Regions from separate parts of the Desulfobacca acetoxidans DSM 11109 genome, predicted to be linked through region 3. Evidence: riboswitches for the same ligand, from Rfam matches in the RefSeq annotation. Region 3 holds a riboswitch; each other region holds the start of a gene.
The links. A riboswitch is a leader RNA that binds a small molecule or an ion and turns the genes downstream of it on or off. The one in region 3 is predicted to bind cobalamin.
Positions count from the first base shown of each region.

Region 1: another riboswitch for cobalamin. It lies ahead of DESAC_RS02925 (hypothetical protein); the one in region 3 lies ahead of DESAC_RS15015 (helix-turn-helix domain-containing protein).
Region 2: another riboswitch for cobalamin. It lies ahead of DESAC_RS11115 (TonB-dependent receptor plug domain-containing protein); the one in region 3 lies ahead of DESAC_RS15015 (helix-turn-helix domain-containing protein).

Region 1 covers NC_015388.1:694,533-702,508, forward strand. The annotation lists gene DESAC_RS02920 (TonB-dependent receptor plug domain-containing protein) at 1-941, opposite strand, end outside; gene DESAC_RS02925 (hypothetical protein) at 981-1,238, opposite strand; cobalamin riboswitch at 1,528-1,719, opposite strand; gene DESAC_RS14970 (hybrid sensor histidine kinase/response regulator) at 2,085-4,925, shown strand; gene DESAC_RS02935 (radical SAM protein) at 4,950-6,584, opposite strand; gene ftsZ (cell division protein FtsZ) at 6,784-7,976, opposite strand, start outside.
Region 2 covers NC_015388.1:2,485,246-2,493,221, reverse strand. The annotation lists gene DESAC_RS11150 (precorrin-8X methylmutase) at 1-51, shown strand, start outside; gene cobI (precorrin-2 C(20)-methyltransferase) at 48-770, shown strand; gene DESAC_RS11140 (cobalt-precorrin-5B (C(1))-methyltransferase) at 872-2,029, shown strand; gene DESAC_RS11135 (bifunctional cobalt-precorrin-7 (C(5))-methyltransferase/cobalt-precorrin-6B (C(15))-methyltransferase) at 2,026-3,270, shown strand; gene cobM (precorrin-4 C(11)-methyltransferase) at 3,272-4,051, shown strand; gene DESAC_RS11125 (cobalt-precorrin 5A hydrolase) at 4,008-5,081, shown strand; gene cobJ (precorrin-3B C(17)-methyltransferase) at 5,078-5,845, shown strand; cobalamin riboswitch at 5,918-6,105, shown strand; gene DESAC_RS11115 (TonB-dependent receptor plug domain-containing protein) at 6,321-7,976, shown strand, end outside.
Region 3 covers NC_015388.1:920,889-928,864, forward strand. The annotation lists gene DESAC_RS03900 (TadA family conjugal transfer-associated ATPase) at 1-380, opposite strand, end outside; gene DESAC_RS03905 (hypothetical protein) at 377-1,567, opposite strand; gene DESAC_RS03910 (type II and III secretion system protein family protein) at 1,621-3,012, opposite strand; gene cpaB (Flp pilus assembly protein CpaB) at 3,248-4,321, opposite strand; gene DESAC_RS03920 (TadE/TadG family type IV pilus assembly protein) at 4,442-4,867, opposite strand; gene DESAC_RS03925 (A24 family peptidase) at 4,864-5,370, opposite strand; gene DESAC_RS16925 (Flp family type IVb pilin) at 5,516-5,713, opposite strand; gene DESAC_RS15015 (helix-turn-helix domain-containing protein) at 6,004-6,783, opposite strand; cobalamin riboswitch at 7,051-7,236, opposite strand; cobalamin riboswitch at 7,523-7,708, shown strand; gene DESAC_RS16450 (lytic transglycosylase domain-containing protein) at 7,872-7,976, shown strand, end outside.

The DNA of each region.
Region 1 (7,976 bases), 230 kb from region 3:
GACAGGGTCAGTTCGTTTTCCCACCAGGAATAGGGGGAATATTTGGTGGTAAGGCCAAATAAGAGGTCGGTCCGCGTCTGGTTCTGATTCGGGTCGGGTGCAGGATCTACCCGGTCACCATATTCGGTCGGATAGCCAAAGTAGGTGTCGATAAAAAGGGTAGAGAAGGTAAAAGAGAGTTTTTCCGTCGGGTCCAGGTCGAAGCGGCCATTTAGCACGTTGCTGCCGAAGCGGTTGTTGATCGGCAGGATGCCCTGATCGTCGATGCGGCTGAAACCGATGGAATAGCCAAACCGATCTTTGGCGCTCCCCATAAGACTGAAGCGATTTTCACTGATGAACTGTCCTTTTTCGCTATGGGCCCCCCAAGCCCCGGAGTAGGTGAAAGTTGGCGGCCCCACGCCCTTTTTAGTGATGAGATTCGTAACCCCGGTCATAGCGTCCGCCCCATAGAGCGAACTCATGGGACCCCGAACGACTTCGATCCGCTCCACATTGTCAACCGTCAGGTTGGCCCAGTCATAGGTGCCACCGGCATTATTGAGCCGGATGCCGTTGAGCAGGACTTGGCTCATATTGGAATTTCCACCCCGCATAAATAAAGAGGTGTTGCCGCCCTGGCTGCCGGTCTGGTTGACCACCACTCCCGGTACCGAGCGGAGCATTTCCTCCACCCGGGTTACCTGGCGCTTTTCTATCTCCGGCGCGGTGATTACCGTGGAGGAAACACTGGTTTTTTTCAACTGCTCCTCCGTACCGGTGGCCGTAATGATGATCTCATCCACCTTCTGGACATCCTCGGAAGTGGATGTGGATTGCCCTAAGGCTGCGACGTTCGTCGTTTCCTCCGGATTCACCCCCTCGCTGGACGCCGTTTCCTGGGCCAAGCCAATCCCCGGATGTAAAACCAAGCATATCAATAAAAACAGTATTCTCTTCATAGTTTTTCTCCCCCCCCCGAAACCATAATCGGTACAGTTTCAGCCGCAGAGCCGTACCGGTGGCCGCATGGGCTGCAGATGCTGCTGCTCCCATTGCGCTACCAAAAGGCTGACATGGCCGCAGCCTCGACTCGTTAAAAAATGCCAGGCGTCCTCCACCGTGAAATAGCCCTGGTAGTTCCCCACCAACTCAACTCGGTCGGCTTTGACCCCTGCCTGCTCGCACTGGTTCTTAAGATCGTAGGGCTCCGGAATTTCCTGCCCGCCGACGAGATACACAATCACCCCTGTCTTCATAGCTTTCCTCCTGTAGAATATTTCCCCAGAGTAATTTCTTTTGTCCCGCACCTTGATCCGCTCGCCTGCGAGAGGGAGGATAAATCAAGGGAGACACCTCCGGCAAAAGATAAAAGTGGTAATCCGTGCCACGCTGCTGCGTCAGGAAAGAGTAAGGCCTGCCCAAAAAATAATCCCTGAGTCCGTGTGGACCCAAGGATTGCACCCAGCTTAGCTTGTTCCTTAGGATTGACTGAAGAGTTTTACCTCAACTCGCTCAGCCTGGCCTGACCCAATCTGGCGTTGGGTAAAAGCACAAAGATTGCAGGCAGGTCTTCTGACTCCCGGATCATCCTCTTCCCTGCGCCTTCCCATCTTATTAGCCCAAGACAGTGGCACCTCGCAAGGTTTTGTCCCCGGTTACAGCGGCGGGACCGCGCCGGACTTCCACCGGCTTCCCTATTAAGCCCCATAATGGAGCACCTGAACCAACTAGGGCCATTTATAATAGAATAACATCCTTCCTGTCAAGCAAAAAATGGGGTATCGGCTTACGGCGTTAAGCCTGTTAGCATTTTTTTATTTTCCTAATAACCTAATTTAAGATACAGTAGAGAGTAAAGACTTACCGATATCCGAATTAATTCTGCATATTAAATTATTATTGCTATTAGGTGAGAGCAGGTTCAGCGGGTTCTTGTCCGTTGTCAGAGCACTCTGTCTTTAAGTTTTGGGTGGAGCAGGGAGGACCAGTTAGAGTCGCCTCGGGTTGTGAGTGGCAACTCCGCAGGCTGGTCTTGAAATTTCGGCTACCATCACGATATGGTGTGAAAGGATTAATCCATAATCGCAGTAGGTTAAAAGAACATGCTGGCTCTTCTGCAGGCTCAAAGAGACTACCTGTCTTTCCTGACCGGATTAGGTTGCTTATTCGTCTTTCTTCTCGGCTTGACGTTGAGGCGCCATCCCCAATTCCCCCGCTCTTTTATCTGGCTGGGTTTTTTTGCTCTCTGTCAGTGTTGCTTCGAGTGGTTTTCGCTCATTATGCCGGTGCTGGGGGGACCGGTCCTGAGCGAACGATTGAAGTTGCTGCAACTATTGGCGAATGTCGTCTTTCTCACCGAGTTTGGGGTCTCCATTATCCTGCCCCTGAAATGGCGAGTTTGGGGGCGAGCCCTGGCAGGACTTTATCTAGTGGGGCTGATTGCCAGTGCTTGGGTCGGGCTTTCCCAGGTCTGGCTTCCGGCTGCCGTTATCGCCAGGTTGGCCACCTCAATTTGGACTATCGTGGCTCTTTGGCAGGTAGCTATCTCTACCAAGTCCGGTATCCTGCATGGTGCGGCTCTGTCATTAGCGGGGTTGCTTTTGAGCCAAGCTCTACCGTTGTATCCTGGAATCGTTCCCTGGCAGAACTGGGAGCAATATTTTATGGCTGCGCCGGACATAATCCAGATGTCGGTCCTGCGGAGTCTATTTAGTCTGTGTCTGGCGCTAACATTATGGATTTACTACCAGAACCAGCTTTGGCAGCGGACGGCAGAGGTGGCAGCACTTTGGAGATGGCCGCTGTACGGCTCGTTTGCTTTGGTTCTGGTCATCTTTTTGACCCTCGGTATAGGAGGTCTGGCCACGGGCTGGTATGGCCGGTATCTGGACGCAGATATGCGTCAGATATTAATTACCAGAGTCCGAACACTGGCTTCGGCACTCAACCCCGAGGCTATCAAGCAACTTCAGGGCAATGAGGCTGATCTGGGAACCGAGGTCTATGAAAACTTGAAGAAGAAGTTAATATCGATCCGTCAGGCCAACGGCGATTGCCGGTTTGTCTATCTCATGGTCTGGCGGTCGCCCTATCCGGTTTTGCTGGTAGACAGTGAGGATGTTAGCAGCGCTAATTATTCACCCCCCGGCCAGATTTACTATGAAGCTAGTGCCGAACTGAAGACCTTGCTCCAACAAGGGCAGGCTTTCGTAAAAGGTCCTAACTCTGATCGCTGGGGTACCTGGATTTCCGGTTTTGAGTTTATTAGGGTGGCGAGCACCGGTCAGAATCTGGCTGTAGTCGGAATGGATGTAGATGCCAAGGATTGGCAGAAGAAGATTCGCCTGCACCGCCTCCTGCCACTTAGCCTGACCCTGCTCATTACCCTTCTCCTCACCGGTTTATACATTTTTCAACAGCGGTTATTTGATGCCGGACGCCACCTTTCGGAGTCCGAGGAACGCTACCGCACCCTGGTGGAAGGTTCACCTGATATTATCTGTCTCTTAGACCAGAAATGGCGCTTCTTGGCTATTAACCGTGTCGGTCTGGACCGATTAGGCGTCCAGGAAGGGAGTATCCCCGACCAATCTTTCTGTGAACTCTGGCCTCGTGAAATGCAATCCATCCTGACGGCGGCCAAACAGCAGGTGGAGCAGGGGCGTCCGGCGGCTTTTGAAGGAGAAATGTCTCTAAGGGGAGAGCCAACCTCGGTCTGGCAGGTGGTGCTAAACCCCATTAAAGGTAAAAATAAAGGGGGGCTGCGATATGTTGGTATCATGACCGAGATTACTGAGAAGAAGAAGTTGGAAGAAGAGCAGGCTCGGGCTGATAAACTGGAATCTTTAGGTTTCCTGGCCGGCGGCATTGCCCATGACTTCAACAATATTCTGGCGGTCATCCGGGGGAATGCCGGGTTGGCCCTCCTAAGCCTGCCAGCCGGCAGCCGGGAACTGAATAACCTCATCGTTATCGAGGGGGCCTGTCTCAAAGCCCAATCCCTGGCCCAGCAATTGCTCACTTTCGCTCAGGGCGGGGTGCCGGTAAAAAAATTATCGGATCTGAAAGAGCTGATTCAAGAAACCTTCATTTTTGCTACCCGGGGTTCCCCGGTCCGGTGTGAATTCAATCTGGCCACGGACCTCTGGGCTGCCGAGATCGATGCCGGGCAGATCAGTCAGGTCTTTCACAATCTTGCCATCAATGCCGTTCAAGCCATGCCTACCGGAGGTGCAATTCGGGTGCAGGCCGAAAATGCCGTCCTACAAACCAGCTCAGGCTTTTCCCTGCCGCCTGGGGAATACGTGAAGATAACAGTAACCGATCAGGGCGTTGGCATTCTTCCCAAATATCTGGCAAAAGTCTTTGACCCGTATTTCACCACCAAACAGGTAGGCAGCGGGTTGGGATTAACCACCGTTTTTTCTATTGTCAAAAAGCACGGCGGCGATATTTCCGTACAGTCTACCTTGGGGGAGGGAACCGTCTTTGTCATCCATCTGCCAGCCTCCTTGAAAAAAGTATCATCGGTCATCCCCGAACGGAAACAGGTAGCCTTTGGGCATGGGCGCATTCTCGTTATGGACGATCAGACCGATGTCCGGGAGACCTTGGGAAAGATGCTGCAGCGTTTGGGTTATGAAGTCGATTTTGCCGAAGATGGCCAGGAGGCTTTTGAGCGCTATACTGCAGCCCACAAAGAGGGGCGGGGCTTCGATGCGGTTATTCTGGACCTGACAGTTCCCGGAGGTATGGGAGGAAAAGAGGCTCAGGCGAAGATCAAGGCCATCGATCCACAGGCGCGGGTCATCGTTACCAGCGGTTATGCTGACGATCCTATTCTGTCTGATTATCAGAACTATGGCTTTTGTGAGGCTATCGCCAAGCCGGTGGACATAGTGGAACTCAGTCGCGTTATAATAAGGGCCGGGAAGAAGAAATAGGGAAGCGGGGGAGAGACAAGCACTTCATACCGCATCTCGGCTTTTTGGGCATACCCCGCATCTACTGCAGATATCGGGTTGGCAGGGTGGAGTCTCCCGCGCGGCCAGGGCGTTTTGGTATTCTTCCCAGAGATACTCCTTATGGATGCCATGATCGATAAAATCCCAGGGGAAGACCTCATCCTGGCGGCGCTCCCGCAAAACAAAAAAATCCGGGTTTAAAGAACTCTGGCGGCAGGCTGTAGTCCAATCCCCGCCAGCGCGATGGGCCGTCAGGAGTAATGTTCCCACACGGCGGTCGCCTCGGGCCAGGAGTGCCTGAATATAAGCCCACTTGGGCAGGTCGGCATGCACCCGCACCTCCCGCTCCCCGCGCAGCCCGCGCTTCACCATCCTGATGCGGTCTTTGAGTTCGGCCACCCCGGCAAAGGCCGACCACTGGAAAGGGGTGAAGGGTTTGGGCACGAAAGAGTTCAGGCTGAGGGTGATGCCGGCCAACCGGGAGCGCCCTTGGCTGTGCTTGACTACTGCGTGTTGCAGCCGTTTAGTCAGGTGGGGAATGTCCGCTATATCTTGCCTGGTCTCGGTGGGTAGCCCCGCCATAAAATAGAGGCGCAGATGCGACAGGCCAGCGGCATGCAGATTGATCACCGCCTGTTCCAATTGGACCTCTGAGAGCCCCTTGTTGATAACCCGCCGCATTCTTTCATTGCCGGTTTCCGGGGCCAGGGCCACGCTTTTAACGCCGCCTTTTTTCAAGAGGTCGAAGAGCTCGCGGTCGGCGCGATCGGCCCGGATAGAACTCAGCCCTACCTGTTGCCCGGCGGTGGTGATCCAACGGCACAGGTCTAAAATCTCCGGGTGGTCGGCCACCGCTGTACCTACCAACCCGATCTTGGCGCCGGTGGCCAAGCCTAATCGAACCTGATCGTGCAACGTGGCGGCGGAGCGGCTGCGCGGCGGCCGGTAAATGAAACCAGCGGCGCAGAAGCGGCAGCCCCGGCCGCAACCACGGTTGATCTCCACCAGAAACATCCGGCTGAATTCGCCGCCCGGGGCCAACAGTCGGCTGTGGACCGGATAAGCGTCCAGATTCATCAGGTGTGGCGGTCTGATGGTTGCGGGAAAACCCGGAGCGACGGCCATGCGGCGCATAGTCCCATCTTCATCATACTCCGGCCGATAGCTTGTGGGGATATATGTTCCGGGAATATTGGCTGCTAGGTACTGCAAGCGGGTGAGACGGTTTTCCGGGCGGCTCGCGTCAGTAAGCGTCTCAAACCACCTTGCCGCATCGCGCTCCCCCTCCCCTAAAAAACAGGCATCCAGGAAAGGCGCCAGAGGCTCGGGGTTCATGGAGATTGCTATACCCCCGGCGACGATCCAGGGGAATTGCCCCTGCCGTTCTGCGGCTAACAGCGGTATCCGGGCCAGCTCCATGATCCTGAGGACATTGAGGTAATCGGGTTCAAAGGAGATGGAAAAAGCCACGGCAGCAAAGTCGGTCAAAGGCCGCTGGGATTCAAGGGTCAGTAACGGGGTCTGGGTGCGCTGGTATTCTAGTAATTCCTCGGGGCCCGGCAGAAAGGCCCTTTCGCAGGTTAAATCAGGGTGTTCATTCAGCAGGTGATAGATGGTTTGAAAACCCAGGTTGCTCATCCCCACTTCATATTCGTGAGGATAAACCAGGGCCACCGGTCGTCGATGACCCCATTCCCGGATGATGGCGCCTTGCTCGCGCCCCAGTCGGTGCTGCAGATGTGCGATGATCTTTCTCGATAAAGAACCCAGTTTTTTCCTGACTCCTAACTTTTGGACGCTTGACTAATTCTCATCCGGAACCCCCTGAACCCGGTTTTCAATCCGCCTGGCGCAAAAAGGTGGGTATATCGAGCTCATCCTCCTCATAATGGAGATCCGGATGTACTATATTCTTCTTAGAATGCAACAATTCCAGGCGCGAACGTTTTTTGCTGTCCGTACGGGCGCGGTCAGGCGTTTGAATCTGTTCGGCTCCTTTGCGGATGATGGTGGGAACGTCGAGCTCTTCCGGTTCTACCATGACCTTTTTGGCAAGTCGGGCGGTCTCCTCGATATCCGGTTTTTTGCCGATGCCGGTGCCGATCACCGTCACCCGCACTTCATCACCTAGGTTTTCATCCACCACCCATCCCCAGATGATATTGGCTTCATCATGCGCCTCTTCCTGGATGAGGGCGGCAGCGTCTTTCAATTCATCGAGGGAGATTTCCATGCCGCTGGTGATATTAATTAAAATACCCCGAGCGCCCCGGATGGAAAGGTCTTCCAACAACGGGCTGGAGATGGCTTTCTGGGCCGCCTCTACGGCGCGGTTATTGCCCGAGGAGATGCCGGTACCCATCAGGGCCATGCCCATCTCGCCCATGATAGTGCGTACGTCGGCAAAATCGACATTGATATGGCCGGTCACCATGATGAGATCGGAGATACCTTTCACAGCGTAGACCAAGACTTCGTTTGCCAGTCGAAAGACTTCAAGCGCCGGGGTGTTCTTGGCGGCAACGCTCAGCAGACGGTCATTGGGGATAGTGATCAGTGTATCAACTACTTTTTTGGTGGCCTCAATGCCGGCCTCGGCCTGTTTCATCCGCTTCCGGCCTTCAAAGAAGAAAGGTTTGGTGACCACCGCGACGGTCAGGGCGCCCAAATCTCTGCAGATCTCAGCAATCACCGGCACACCGCCAGTCCCGGTGCCGCCGCCCATTCCGGCGGTGATGAAGACCATATCGGCGCCTTTCAGGGCTTCTCGAATGATATCGGCGTCTTCCAGAGCGGCATTGCGGCCGACCTCCGGATCGCCGCCGGCTCCCAGTCCTTTCGTGAGGTTGGTGCCGAGATTTATCTTCACCGGCGCCTGATTCAGTCCCAGGGCCTGGGAGTCGGTATTTGCGGCCAGGAAGTCCACCCCCATCAACTGGGCCTGAATCATGTCATTGATGGCGTTGCCGCCGCCCCCACCGATGCCTACGACTTTGATCTTGGCAGAGGACTCATTTTCCACCATTTGAA
Region 2 (7,976 bases), 1.6 Mb from region 3:
AGCATTATCAATGCCCTGGCTATTTTAATTCAGACAGAGAAATCAGCATGACTCGGAAAACAGGAACTCTTTATGGCATCGGCGTGGGACCCGGAGATCCCGAATTGATTACTCTCAAAGCCCTGAGGATTTTGGAGCAAACCCCGCACATTTACGCCTCTACATCAAGTAAAAACACATACAGTTTAGCCTTGAATATTGTCCGCTCCCATCTTCATGAGGCCAAGGTCGAACAGCTCCCGTTCCCTATGACTCGGGAACCTGAAGTCCTGCAGGAAGCCTGGGAAAAAAACGCCCGGCGGGTTCTGGAAGTGCTTACCACCGGATCGGATGCCGCCTTCATCACCATAGGTGACCCATTGACCTTTTCTACCTTCGGTTATCTCCTGAAAACCATCAAAGACTTTGAGCCGACGATCAGGGTCATCACTATTCCCGGAATCACCTCCTACCATGCCGCTGCTGCCCTCATCCATACGCCCGTGAGTGAAGGGGAGGAGTCTTTCCTTGTGGTCTCGGGAGCTCTGGGCGCCGCCAAACTCCGGGAGGCCTTGAGCGTAACCGATACTATCATCCTGCTCAAGACCTATCGCCACATTGACGAAATACTGGTATCCCTGGAGGAGATGGGACTCACGGACCGGGCCGTTTGCATCAGCCGCTGCGGCCTGGAGGGCGAAACCGTAGTGCAGGATATCCGCAGCCTTAAGGGACAATCCTTGCCCTATCTCTCTATGATGGTTATCAAGAAGAAGGGGAAATATTTTTGATCATAGCGTCCAACGCCATGAAAAATTTAGAAATTTGGCCGCCATACAGGGCGGGGGTAGGTCGACTTTGGGCGGCAAGGGTTTTTTTGCAGGAGGTCCGGGTGCAAGGCTTAAATCATCCTGAGGAAAATGGATCGGTCAAGCTGCCCGGACGGCGTCGGCAGCTTAAGGTGGGTTTTTCCACCGGCACCGCGGCCGCCGCCGCCGCTCAGGGCGCCTTGCGGGAATTGCTTGGCCTGCCCTGTTCCGAAGCAGTGGAGGTTAGTCTTCCCAAAGGCGGGAAATTGACCGTCCCCCTGCTTAGCCATGGTAGCTACGGTTCCCGGGGCGAGGCCCTAGTGGTCAAAGACGGCGGGGACGACCCGGACGCCACTCATGGGGCGGTGATCGGTGCCCGGGTCTGGTTTTCCTCTGCAGATTGTCAGGAGTCAGAGACTTTCCGGGGGGGTGAAGGGGTAGGCCGGGTGACCAAGCCCGGACTGCCTGTGGCCGTCGGCGAACCGGCCATCAATCCGGTGCCCCGGCGCATGCTGCATCAGACTACGGCTGCCATACGGCAACTGGCCGGTAATAATCTACCCCTGAGGTTTACCGTGGAAATTTTTGTGCCCCAGGGGGAAGAAATCGCCCGCCACACACTCAATCCCCGGCTGGGAATCCTGGGGGGGATCTCCATTCTGGGCACCACCGGACTGGTCAGGCCCTTTTCCCACCAAGCGTATCGGGCGACCGTGGTGAGCGCCCTTAAAGTAGCCCGGGCCGTGGGACTTACTGGTGTTGTCCTCACTACCGGTGGCAAAAGCGAGGAGTATCTTAAGAGAATTATTCCCCATCTGCCGGAGGAGGGCTTTGTGCAGATGGGGGACTATGTGGGTTTCGCTCTGAAGACTGCGGTTAGGCTGGGATTCAGCCACCTCACCATAGGTGCCTTTTTTGGCAAGGCCTTGAAAATGGCCCAGGGTTTCAGCCATACTCATGCTTCCCAGGGGTTGGCCAACTTTGGAGAATTGGGCCGCTGGACCGAAGAAATCACCGGTGATTTCCTCCTGTCCCAAGCGGTGGTCCAAGCCAATACTGCCCGACAAGTTCTGGAAATGCTTCCGGAAGCACATAAAAAGGCAATGGTGGCAGAGGTGGGTCGTCGGATGCTGGCGGCCCTCCGGAAACTCGCTGGCCCCGGCCCCGAACTTGCCACAGTGATATTAGATCTCGACGGTCTTCCACTTTTTTGGCGAGACAGGGTGAGAGGATCGTCATGATCCCCGTCCAGGTGGTGGGTTTGGGGATGTCGTTAACCGACCTTACCCTCCGAACCCTTGATATCATCAAAGGAGCCCAGGTGCTGGTGGGGGGCAGGCGTCACCTGGCTTATTTTCCCGAACATCCTGCCGAAAAGATCATCTTGGGGAAGGACCCGGAACATGTGATTCTCAAACTAGGTGAACTGGCCCAGTATCGGCAGATAGTGATCCTGGCCTCAGGAGATCCCAATTTTTTCGGTATAGGCCCAATGGTGGTGCGTCTGTTAGGACCGGAAAACGTGAGAATTCACCCTAATATCACCGCAGTTCAGGCGGCGTCGGGTCGTCTGCAAACGGCCTGGCAGATGGCCCAAGTGGTGAGCCTGCACGGCCGGGGTTGGGAATCCCTCGATGCCGCCCTGAATGCGCCTGGCTTGTGGTTCATTTATACCGATCCGGCTCACGCGCCTGATGCTATCGCCCGACGCCTGCTAAAATCCGGGCGGATCGAAGCCCGGCTCTGCGTCCTGGAAGACTTGGGTCTGGAAACCGAACGATTTGCCTGGATGAGTTTGGATGAAGCGGCAGACAGGACCTTTTCCCCATTAAATATAGTGGTGTTGGATTTAATATCCGCTCCTTTCAGGAACCGTCAGGGTCGCCTCCCTGGAAAAGACCCGATGTTCCATCTGGGTATGCCGGAAGAGTTTTACTGCCCGGAACGAGGCTTGATTACCAAGGCCGAGGTGCGGGCCGTAGTTCTGGCGAAGCTCGAGCTTTATCCGGGCCAGGTGCTCTGGGATATTGGCGCCGGCACCGGTTCCGTGGGGTTGGAGGCCAGTCTCTTGATCGGTCGGGGACGCATCGTGGCCGTGGAAAAGAACCCGAAGCGCGCCGCCCAGATCACTGCCAACCGGGAAAAGTTACAGGTGGATAATTTCGAGGTCATCTGCGGTAGGGCTCCTGCATGTCTGGCCGTCCTGACTCATCCTGACCGGGTGTTTATCGGCGGCGGGGGCGTGGATCTGGAAGATATCCTCTGTGAGGTTCTGTCTTGCCTACGGCCGGGCGGCAAAGTGGCTCTCACCGCTACCCTCCTCGAAACTTTGGAAAAGGCCCGAAAGATTTTGCTCCGTGAGAATTATCTGATAGATATTATTCAACTTCAGGTCAGCCGGGCTCAGCCCTTGGCAGGGGGATCTTATTTACAGACACTGAACCCCGTATGGGTTATCACCGGTTCGGCCCTGGCGAGGTAAGATGACAGAGCGACATCCCGTAATCTTTGTGGGAGCCGGACCTGGAGATCCGGAGCTTATTACCGTAAAAGGCATGAAGGTCCTGTCTCAGGCGGAAGTGCTGCTTTATGCCGGTTCCCTAATATCGCCCGCCGTTCTGGCCTGGGCACCTCCCGAGGCAGAGATGGTGGACACTGCCCCCCTGGCCCTGGAGGAGATTGTTGCCCGCCTGACTGCGGCTCACCGGGCTGGCAAACACGTAGTGCGGTTGCACTCCGGGGATACCAGCCTGTTTAGCGCCCTGCAGGAACAGGTGGCGCTTCTGGAACGAGAGGGTATCCCCTCCCGGGTGATACCCGGAGTCACTGCGGCGTCAGCGGCCGCCGCTGCCCTGGTGCAGGAACTGACACTGCCGGAAGTGGCGCAGACGGTCATTCTCACGCGGGCGGAGGGCCGGACCCCGGTTCCGCCGCGGGAAAACCTCCGGTCGCTGGCGGGGCACGGCGCCACCCTGGTGATTTATCTCAGCGTCCAGCTTCTAGACCGGGTGGTAGAGCAGCTGGCCGACGCTTACGGTCCGGAGACACCGGTAGTAGTAGCCTACCGGGTAAGTTGGCCGGATGAGCGTCTTATCCGGAGCACCCTGGCCGATATTATACCCAAAGTCCGTGCAGCCGGCATCAACCGCCAGGCCTTGATCTTAATAGGCCCGGCCTTGGCTACTTCGAAGGATCGTCTTCAGGTGTGCTCACGTCTCTATGACAAAACCTTTGCTCATGGCTACCGGGATGCGGCCGATTAGAGTGGTTGCCCTGACGCCCGCCGGAGTTCGTCTGGCCCGGCGTCTCTGTCAGACCCTGGAAGGCACTGAATGTTGGCTTCCGGCCTCTTGGGCAACAGCCGGGGAACATACTTTTGACAGGCTGACTGACGTCTTTGCCGAGGCCTTCACCAATGATCGCGATCTGGTATGCATTATGGCTGCCGGGATCGTAGTACGACAAGTAGCTCCTCTTCTTCAGGGCAAAGACCGCGACCCTGCGGTGGTAGTGTTAGACCAGGAGGGCCGATTTGCGGTGAGCCTTCTTTCCGGCCATCTCGGGGGGGCCAATGAGCTGGCCTGTCGGGTGGCCGCAACTCTCGGCGGTACTCCGGTAATCACTACTGCCACAGATATCCAGGGGCTTCCTGCTTTGGATCTTTTGGCTGCCCAAGCTGGGTTGATCATCGAAAATCCAACCGGGGTTAAGGAGGTGTCCATGGCTCTCCTGGCCGGCAAACCCGTGCGATTGGTGGACCCCGAGGACCGCTTGGCCACGGTTCTGGCAGGGTATCCTCATCTTTTTCACCGGGAAGCCGCCTTGGAAGCTGCACTGGCTGGTAGCCCCCAACCCACGGTGTATGTGGGTTGCCGGGAGCGGTCTTGGCCAACTGGATGGCTGCGGCTGCGTCCCAGGAGCCTGATTGCCGGGGTGGGCTGCCACAGGGGCACTCCATCATTGGAAATACTGGATCATATTCAGGAGGTTTTCCGGCAGGCCGGGCTTTCACTTCTTTCCCTGAAGGCGTTGGCCACCATCGCCGCAAAAAAAGACGAGCCGGGGCTCAAGGAAGCGGCCCGTCGGCTGGAAGTGGAATTGTTATGGTATACCGCAGAGGAACTGGAACACGTGCCGGTGCCGCATCCGTCAGCACAGGTGACCCGCCACGTGGGTGCGAAGAGCGTCAGCGAAGCCGCAGCCCTGAAGGCGGGACAGGGGGAACTCCTAATACCCAAACACAAGAGTGCCAACGTCACCGTGGCAGTAGCCCGGGCCATCTGGCCATCGTGAGTCTGGGACCGGGAGCAGTAGAATATCTGGCCCCTAAGGCCCAAGAGGCCCTAAAGGCTGCTCGGGTGGTGGTGGGTTATCAGACCTACATCACCTTGATAACCTCTCTCCTGACCCACCAGGAAGTGGTGGCTACCGGGATGCAGGGTGAAGTCAAACGCTGCCAGGCCGCCATCGACCGGGCCCGAGCCGGCCAGTGGGTGGCCCTGGTATCCGGCGGGGATGCGGGTATCTATGGTATGGCCGGTTTGGTCTTGGAACTCTGTGCCGTGCAGGGCCTTAAAGTGGGCCAGGTTGATAGCAACGACGAGTTGGACTTTTCTCTCGAGGTGATTCCTGGCATCCCGGCCCTAACGGCGGGAGCCGCGCTTTTAGGAGCCCCTCTGATGCACGATTTTGCCGCCATCTCGCTGAGCGACCTCCTCACCCCCTGGGAAATTATCCAGCGAAGGGTTGAGGCAGCGGCTCAGGGTGATTTTGTCATCGTCCTCTACAATCCCAAAAGCAAGAAACGGGATTGGCAGTTGAAAGCGGTGGTGGAGCTTGTCCTCCGCTATCGGGAACCTCTCACCCCCGTGGGTCTGGTAAGGCGGGCCAGGCGCGCGGGAGAGGAAATCATCGTGACCACTCTGGAGCATCTCCCGAAACAGCCGGTGGATATGCAAACCATCATTATAGTGGGCAATTCCCAAAGTTTCCAATACGGTCCCTACCTGGTTACGCCGCGAGGCTATCTCGCCAAATATCAGGTGGGGGACCAATAGACGTTCTAGGCCGGGATTAAAGGCGGGTAATACTTAACTATTCGGAAGGGAGGGGTGCCTCTCCAAAGACATTTTGTTGTTAAAGTTACAGGAGCCCTGAGGGGCTTAATAGGGAAGCCGGTGCAAATCCGGCACGGTCCCGCCGCTGTAACCGGGGACGAATCCTACAGTATGCCACTGTCTTGGGCAATGAAGATGGGAAGGCGTAGGGAAGAGAATGATCCGGGAGCCAGAAGACCTGCCTGTAACCGAGATGCCGCGTTTTAACGTCGTATTGAGACCGGCTGAGGGGCGAGAGATAGGTAAATCTTTCCAGCCAACCTGAGGAACAAGCTAAACTGGGTGCAATCCTTGGGTCCATAAGGACTCAAGGATTTTTTTTGGTCCATCAATGAAGAAGAACAGGGTAAGGGGCAAATAAGATGTTGATGGTGGCAACAACTACGCTTGAGAAATCATGAAAGGGGAAAGAACAATGAAATGTTGGTTGTCTGTTCTGGTAGTCTTAGTGGTGTCGTCTGGGATTGGGTCTGCTCAGGAGTGGGACCGGAAAGTATCGTTGCCGGAGGAAGAGGCCACTGTTGGCCGGACTACTGTGGATACCCAGGCAAAAATCTTGGAGGATGCAGAAAAAGTCCATGGCATCGATAAGGTTGTCGTGACGGCTACCAGGACCGAACGCAACCCCGACGATGTTCCGGCCAGTATTACCGTTATCACCAAGGACGACCTAAGGAAACAGAACATCAAGACGGTGGACGAAGCCTTGGCCCAGGTTCCCGGAGCAGTCGATAATCGGCGCCGAATCTATGGAGATAGTATGACCAACGTGAATCTGCGCGGTTTCCCGGCGGAGGGCCAGAAACGCACCTTGGTTCTGCTGGACGGCCAGAACATTGCCAACGCCTACAGCAACGGCGTGGCCTGGAGCAGTATGCCGGTGGAAAATATCGAACGCATAGAGGTAGTCCGGGGACCATTTTCCGCCTTGTATGGGGGCAACGCCATGGGCGGGGTCATCAATATCATTACCAAGACCCCGAAGAAACTGGAATGTGTAGCCCAGGGCGGCTATGGCACCTACGATTCCTGGACCTACTACCTCGGAGTGGGGGACCGCCTCTGGAATAAAGTGAGTGTTCAGGCGGGATTTAATTATCGCATCTCCGCCGGCTACCCCTCCAGCCTGGTGACCAAAACGGCCAGCACGGGGACCCCGGCCACCCAGGTGGTGGGCTGGCAACCTACTCATACGACCACCGGCACCCCCACCAACATTATTGGAGATACCGGTGATTATAACTGGAATGATTACAGTATGAACGGCAAGATAAGTTGGGATATCGCCCCGGGCCATAGGGTTGAGTTCAGCACCCTGCAGAGCTGGAACGACTATGGCTATGATATGTACCATTCCTATCTGCGCGATACCGCCACCGGCAGCTCAGTGGTCAGAGGAACTGTGGGTCTGTCTGGTACCAACACCCAATTTAAGAATCTCCAGGAAGGAGCCTTCCTGAACGGCGACGGGCGCGATCAAACCCAGGTGTATAATCTGACCTCCGATAATCAGCTTACTGAAACCACGAGGATCAAGTTTCACGGGGGGCTGCTGAATCAACCGACTAATTGGAGCGCTTCCCCCAGTTCCTCCAACCCACTGACCACTTTCAGCGGGGGGCCTGGAACCTCCTCTTTCTCCCCAAGCCAGAACTGGATAGCCGAATTGCAGGTGGACCAGGCCATCGGCCAGAAACAGCAGTTGGTGGGCGGCATCTCTTATAATAGCGGCTGGTCGAACAGCAAGACGTATTCGGTGAACAATTGGCGTTACCCTGATGCGGTATCGACACTCACCCAAATGAGCGGCGGCCAGGACCGAAATATTGGGCTCTACCTCCAGGACGAAATCGCCTGGCATCCCAAGTTCAATACGGTGCTCGGGGTCCGGCTGGATTGGTGGGAGACTTACGGAGGTAATTACATGGCATCTGCCGGTACACCCACAGTATACCTGCCTGGCCGGAGCAAACTGGCGCTCAGCCCCAAACTTGCCTTTCTCTATCGTCCTCTGGAGTGGATGACCTGGCGGGCATCTGTGGGACGCGCCTTTCGGGCTCCAAATATTTAT
Region 3 (7,976 bases):
AGGCCGCTTTTTTCTACGTACACCTGGGCATGTCCGTTGACCAGGATGTCCTGGACGGTCGGGTCGGCCATAAGCGGCTCCAAGGGCCCCAGGCCCATAATCTCATTCATGAGGTCAGACACCAGCATGGACCGCTCGGTCTGGTTCAACGGCAGTTGCTCCACCGTGGTGATTTCCTGCAAGGTCTGCCGGACGGCCGCGGCCAATTCCTCACGAGGCAGGTCGGTGACCGTGGCCAGATCAAGCTCCTCCACGAGGCGAAAATGCACCTTGGATTTAACGGAGTTGTAGGTGCGCTGGTGAAGCTGGTCATCGATGCCTGCCCGCGGCTTTACCGGGGACAAGCGTCGTCCCGCCCGTAAACTGTCGCTGAGCTTCATACGGCCGTCGCCTCTTTCTTGCGGGAGAATCCATGCAGAACCTGGGACCAGGCCTGCTGCCACAGGGGCCTCGCTGATTCCCGGACGGTTATGCCGGTCAGTTTCGCCGCCAACTTTTTGACATCACGATTGAAAGGGCTGTTCCCACTCGACAGGTCCACGGTTTTCCCCGTGGCAATACTGTCGCTTACCGCCTTGTAATCGTTTGCCAGGGTCGCGAAAACCGGTTGCTGCAGAATGTTACTCAGATCGTCGGCCTCGAGCTCGCTCCGGGACAGATAGCGGTTGAGTATCAAATGAATCTTATTTCTGTCGTATCCGAGCTCCCGGAAAAAATCCAACACCCGTAAGGTGATCTTGACGGCAGCCAATTCCTGCTGAACCAGGAGTAATATGTTGTCCGCCGCCTCCAGGGCGGCCAGGGACCGCGTCGAAAAATCATGGGGCAGGTCTATTATCAGATAATCCAGGTAGTTGGTAAGAACCGAGAGCATTTGCGTAACATCGTCACCCTGAAGGCGGTCGGCATCGCTGATTTCATCGGGGCAGGAAAGGATATAAAATCCCCTTTCGTGTTTCAGCAGCGATGAGAACAGCAGGTCCCGGTCCAGCCGGTGGAGGTCCTTGTGTAGATCGAAGGGGCTATAGGGCGCGCCCAGATTCAGCCGCACGCCGATATCCCCCAAATAGAGGTTGAGATCGATGAGCAGCACTTTGTCGCCGCTGAGCCGCTGGACGTGATCGGCCAGATTCAGCGCCACGGTGCTGATTCCCTGCCCGCCTTTCAGGCTGAAAACCGTATAAATTTCCCCCGGACGCGGCGCTGCGCCGACATTTTCCACAGCCCTCCTGACCGCGGCCAGGGCTTCGCCATTATTGACAGGCCAGACCAGGAAGTCCGCGGCGCCCAGACGGAAGGCTTCAAGGATGAGATCGGGGGACTTGTGGGGGGCCAGGATGAAAACCAGGGTCCCGGGGGCGGCCTTGACGAGACGTTTGACCAGGCCCAACCCGTTGCACGGGTCATCGCCCAGGTGCGCGAAAACCAAGGCCGGCGCTGAGCCTTTGATGGCGCCATAGCCCTGGGAAGGATCCGGCAGCCAGTCGGTAATTTCCACAAAAGGCCGCACCTCTTCGGCGAATCTTGCCGCCGCCGCATCTTTCTGACCGATAAATGCCCCCGTCAAGGTTCCGGTCTTCTGCGGCGCGCGGTTCTCCCGCCGGCCTGAGATTGGGCCGCTCAACGGGAAAACCCGATTTCTCCCACAAAACTGGGGGCCTTGGCGGGGGGGGGGGCGCTGGAAGCGCCCGTTTTCGGCCACCCCCGATTCAGTATGAAGAAATCCAGGTCGCTTACGTCCCGCTCCATATTACTGCCGGGCAGGGCCGGAACTTCCTGAGGGTTCAGGGCCCGGACAATTTTCGGTTTGACAATGATCATCAACTCGGTCTCACTCCGTTGAAACTCTTTGCTGGTAAAGAGGGTTCCGAGAATGGGCAGGTTTCCCAGAAATGGAATTTTTTTCACCGTAGAGCGGAAATCGTCTCGGAGCAGGCCGGCCATGGCAAAGACCTGGCCGTCTTTGAGCTGCAAAGTGCTATGCCCAGTTCTGGTGATCAGACCGGGCACCGTTGTACCACTGGAAGTAGTAGTCCCCAAGGTATAATCCGGGGCGCTGACCTCCGGATCAACGGAGATGGTGATGGTCTCGTCACCCAACACATAAGGGGTGAATTTGAGCATGACGCCAAATTTCTTAAAATCAGTGCCGGGTGTGCCCGTTGAACCAACTGTTTGGTAAGGTATCTCTCCGCCCACCAGGAAATGGGCTTCCTGGCCGCTCATGGTCACTAAGGTGGGACTGGCCAGCAGTCTGGTCAATCCCTGTCCCTGGAGGAGACTCACAATGCCTAGGATATCGTCATTCAAACCATGGACTAGCGCCTGGAACGCCGAGCTGTAGGGGGAGGCGAGGGCGGCGACGGACGCCAGGGAGGATGTCTTGGTATCGCTGCTTCCCGTCGGCCACTGGGAGACCGTCGTCCGATCTCCCGCCATGGCGCCGGCGGCGGTGCCGCTGGGGAAAACGGCCACCTTATAATCCTTATCCAAAAGGAACCCGAGGCCGAGCTGTTTGATGCCCGACCGCGAGACTTCGGCAACCTTCACTTCCAACTGCACCTGCTGGGAACCCATCACGGTAATCATATTGGTACATTCACCAAAAAAAAATTTGGCGATTTTATCTACTTTATCAAGGTCGCCCTGGCTTTCCACGGCGCCGTCTAGCATCACCCCCTCGGGCAGGCGCTCGACCTTCACCCGGGCCCGGGGCACGAGGCGGCGAATCGCTGCCTGAACGTCGTTCCAGACCTTGTCATCAAAACTGACTACGATTTCGTAGGTCTCGGCATAATTATCTCCGTGCCACAATGTCAGAGACGTGACCCCCTGTTTAACTTTGCCGACAATGAACAACTGGGTGGGGGTAAGAAGCTCGGCGTCGGCCAGGCTAGGGTTAGCCAGCACGACTCTCGTGATGGGCCGCTGCGTGCGCTTCACAAAAGACATGTGGGGGGCGATGACTATCCTGCCTGCCTTGCTGGCGAAGTCGGATTCATTTTCAGCCAAAACCGCCCTCCCGGAAGTCAACAGAAAAAACAGCAAAACGATGCTTAACCAACGACTCAAATACATTCCTTCTGAAGCTGCATTACCCGCACCGGGCAGTTTGTCAACCTGGCCGCGTCCTTCGGGATAAAAGTTTCTCTTATATTTTTTCCTTGCCAGGTTTGGCTGTGCCGCGTTCCACGTCGTGGCGTCGGCCAGGAGAGCCCAACACGGCGCCACCTGGCGGCCGACTCTATTACTCGTATTCCTTAAAGAAAGGTTTTACATGGGCCCTGGTCCCTTTATAGACATCAATACGGTTATATTCTTTTTTTCTCATCAAGAGAGAGCTGAGCTCCTGGCCCGGCGAGCATACCAACCGGCGGTCGCGCTTGTTCCTGGACACTAACCGAATGATATCCTTGCTGGTGGCATCCAGGGCGCAAGTCACTTTCTCCGCATCGTGGGGTGTCATTTGTAGAGTTACAAGGCGGACCGGCTCATTGTCCTCGGTATTTGGTTCGAGACCTTTTTCGCTCACCAGGACCTCCACGTCTTGCAGGAGGGTCCGCGTTACCATTTCATAGTCCGTTACCGTACCCTGAGCGCCGGCGGCGACGTTGCCACCGCTGGCAAATCTACTGAAAGGGCAGGTCAGGAGCACGTCCACTCGGTCGCCCCGGCGCAAGTTGGCGCAAATACCATCTGTATCCCGAACTTTCAGGGTAACGGCCCTCATTCCCGGATGGATCCAATCCGTAGCGTCGCCGTCGGGTTTCAACAAGAAGGCGGTCCCCTCCTGGTGCGCGAAGGCAATATCCCGAAAATTGTGAGGCCTAGCATCATTAGCCTGGCGGGCTAACAGACTGATTTTTGCCTGCGACGCGGCAGCTAAAAGGGTCGCTCCTTGATCGGGGGTGACTAATAATGTGACGGTCCAGTCTTTTTCTCCCTTTTGCTTCGATTGTCCCTTGGTGTCAGCCTCCAGGGTAACATCAAAAACCTGAACCCGGTCCAAGACAAGTCTGGCGACGGAGGTATGGGGTGACCCAGGCAACGGCGTGGTCGCCAGCACGTCCACCCAATCTCCCTTAATGACTTTCCGTGAAACGCCAGTTACCTCGTCGACCTTGATGCTCACCGCCCGCATGCCCACCGGGATGTTCTCCGTCAGGTTGACGGCTTTGGGAGGCGGCGCCGGTTTTGCTACAATTTCCGGCTTACTTTCGGTTTTCGGTTTGGAACTGAGATACACAAAGACCGCTTTGGCCGCCGCCAGCCCCAGGAGCAACGCCAAGCCCAATACCAACAATCCGCGCAGTCGCTTCATATACCCTCGTTATCCGGATCGACCTAATAAACCTTAAAATTGGCATATTGATAGCCGCGGTGTCCCGTCAACAATCCATAATCGATATCTATCGCCTGGTAAAAAAAGTCTCTGTGCATATCAGGGAAAGGCAATAACAGCCTTGGCACTTAATGTTTTCGGCACCAGGACATCGGGGAGATAGCCTGTAAGAGAACTGTAGGGGAGATTAAGAACTTTAACCTCAAGCAGGCGAGGAAACGTCAATTCATCATCCACATCCACCACAATATATGGATCAAGACCACCGGATATCCAGAAGCTTTGCTGCACTGCTGACCGGGCTAACGCCTCAGGGTCCTGTGGACTGCTCTCATCCCACTCTCTCGCTTTTACGCCGGTCCGCGCCCCTGCCATGACGGCGTGCGATAAGGTGATCTGGTAGGTCAGATACCAGCCATATTCTAAAATTGCGAAGAGAATAATAAGCAACACCGGCAGGACCAGCGCAAATTCCACTGCCGCGCCCCCCCGTTCGTCCCAAGCTCCACTTTGTCTAAAATTCACACCAGGTCTCCAAAAACGATGGCCCCAAGAACCCCGGCAGCAATGGGGAGGGAGTATGCCAGAGTTGGTCCGTCTCTTCTTTCTGGCTGGCAGGTCTGGGTCAGGAAAAAAAAGAGCACGTCGTGGGCCACCTCCTTGAAGTTCGCACGTCTTCCCTGAAGCGCGAGCATGATTATGCTGGCAATACCGCCGGCCAGCGCCGCATACAAAAAAATATTGAACACGCGCCCCGGCCCCACCCAGGCCCCCAGGGCAGCCAACAGCTTGACATCTCCTCCGCCCATGCCTCCGAGAGCAAAAAAAGGCAGAAGCAACGCCAGACCGACGACCAGCCCCAGGCAGGCTATCCGCAAGCCTTCCGTCGGACCCAGGATTATCATATTCAGAGCCAGCCCAGCCAGGGCTCCCGATACGGTCAGTACATTAGGGATGCGCCGCCAGCGGAGATCGGTATAGACTGCAAGAAACACCAGAACGACAACGGCTGGCTCAAGAACTTCCAATCTTGTTTGATATCCTCCTCTCTGTATTTACTCAACCTTCCAACCTCTCCCAGGTGTAATTGGTATCAGTTCTTTATCCTCTGAGACGCTGGCTTACTTATAGCTCACCCATCGGTTTTCCAGCCCACCTCGTCGTTCCTCTATTTTACGTCCCCTCCCCTTTCACTTTGGATTCTGCCTCTGATAGTTTAGTATTAATCGCTGAGAAGAGCGATTCGAGCTTTTCACTGAACGTGCCCAAGGCCGTTATGAGCGTTGCCGCCATAATACCAACGATCAAACCATACTCTATGGCTGTCGCGCCAGCCTCATCTCTCCATAAAGAAATTAGCAACCCTGTCATAATTCCTTCCCCCACAATTTTTCGATCTCAGTTAAGGTTCGAGATTTTTTGTTTGAAAAAATATTCCCATTGGAACATATTCTAACAAAGATAAATTGGGAGGGCTTGGACAGAATTGCTGATTTATGAGACGAAGTTGCTCATTTGATGAAACCTTATAACTCTGGCAACATAACCGGATTCCCCCAACCCCTAAACCGAGGGTTAAGGAGCGATAATAACCGATAAGGCACCTTTCTATTAATCTTTGCCATAAAGAAAATGGTGAAGATTAAAGATTTTATTGCTAGTCACGGCTGGGTTTTCAAACTCTTTTTGTATTCCGAGGGACTTCGGCCCTCAATTTTTCTAAAAACTCTTCCAAAGTAAGATAGATCACCAAACCCAACGGCATAACAGGCCTCGGAAATATTCAAGTTATCATCTTTCATGAGTGCTTTGGCCTGGGTCACCCGTTTGCGGTTGAGGTATTCTTTGAAAGACAGTCCCATGATTTCCTTGAATTTCCGGACAAAATGAAATTTGCTCAAGTTGCTGATTTGACAGACCTTGTCCAAAGTCAACGCCTCATGATAGTTCTCATCAATAAATTGAACCGCCTTGGTGATGACATTGTATTCCTGCTTTGCCATTCCCGGGATCAACCTTCTTTCCAGGGAAATGAGGGCTTGACAAAGCAGTTGCAGTCGTTCAGCGATCAACTGATAGACATTTCGCATCATGGCCGAATGGACGCTCAGTTTCAGGAAGCTCTCTCTGGACAGGAGGAGAACTTCCATAGTCGTCAAGGACTCAATATCATACAGGGAGGAGCCATTTTCCAAAGCAGCCATCTCCCCAAAAAGCTCCCCGTCTCCGAGGAGATGGAATCGTATCGTTTCACCATACCTATCCTTCACTCTCATCTCTGCCGTTCCCGACATGACAATACCAATGCGGTCAATGCTTTCTCCTGTCTGACTCAGAAGAAATCTTTTTGGAAAAACCTCTTTCTTCGAAGACGCTGCTATTTCACGCAAGCAATTCTCCGGGAGTCCTAAAAAAATTTTAGTGGCTCTTATGACCTGCATGGTGTTAAGCCAACGATTCCCATTTTGGATCGGTTGAAATCTCTATCCCCAATGAGCTCTTGAAAGCCGAGCTGATAATTTCCAATATTCTCCTTCAATATACTTACTCTTTTGTCCCATCCGGCCCCAAAAAACTAAGGGATGATCAAAAAAAAATCCCTGAGTCCGTGCGGACCCAAGGATTGCACCCAGATTACTTGATCCCTGGCTTGGCTATAAAGATTTGCCTTCTCTTCATAACCCAGGCATACCCATTACCTCGTGGGTATACCAATAAGCTCACAGGCAGGTCTTCTGACTCCCGGATTATCCTAGTCCCTGCGCCTTCCCATTCCCTTCAGGTAAACAGTGGCAATTGCAGGTTTCGTCCCCGGTTACAGCGGCGGGACCGCGCCGGGTTCGCACCGGCTTCCCTATTAAACCCCTTGGGGTGCCTGAAACTAAAAAAGTGTATAATTTGATTTGCCGTCTTTGTCAAGAGAAAAAACTTTCTATAGGTTGATTAGATTTTATTACAAGATAATAATAACACCGTATAATTCAATCTTCCCGAGCTATCATGTTCGTCTCCGTATTTAAAGACGAGCCCTAAAAATGCGCCTGTTTTCTTCCAGGACACCCCTGAGCCAGATCGTCTCAAAATCTCTGGGTTAGTCGGACCCCGGCGCGTCCAGATTGGTTTATTGATATTGAAACTGAATTCAACTTTTTTCCGTTGACAAAAAGAATAGATTCACAATATAATCATTTCGCTTCAGGTGCCCCCTTGGGCTTAATAGGGAAGCCGGTGCAAATCCGGCACGGTCCCGCCGCTGTAACCGGGGACGAAACCTGCAATTGCCACTGTTTACCTGAAGGGAATGGGAAGGCGCAGGGACTAGGATGATCCGGGAGTCAGAAGACCTGCCTGTAACGAAAGTGCCGTAGTCCGACGTAAAGCTGGATCAGGCCAGGCAGCAGGAGGTAGGGAAAATCTCCTCCGCCCCCCCCGAGGAACAAGTTAAGCTGGGTGCAATCCTTGGGTCCACACGGACTCAAGGTTTTTTATTTGAACCGCCTGCACCCGCAGCGCTCCGGGTCAACTACCCATGAGCTTAAAAAAGCTAACCATATTCCTCGTTATATCCTTAGTCGTGACGCCGGCCGCGGTCGTTGCCAAGATAACCTCTTTACCCGCTGAAAAAGAATCTAGT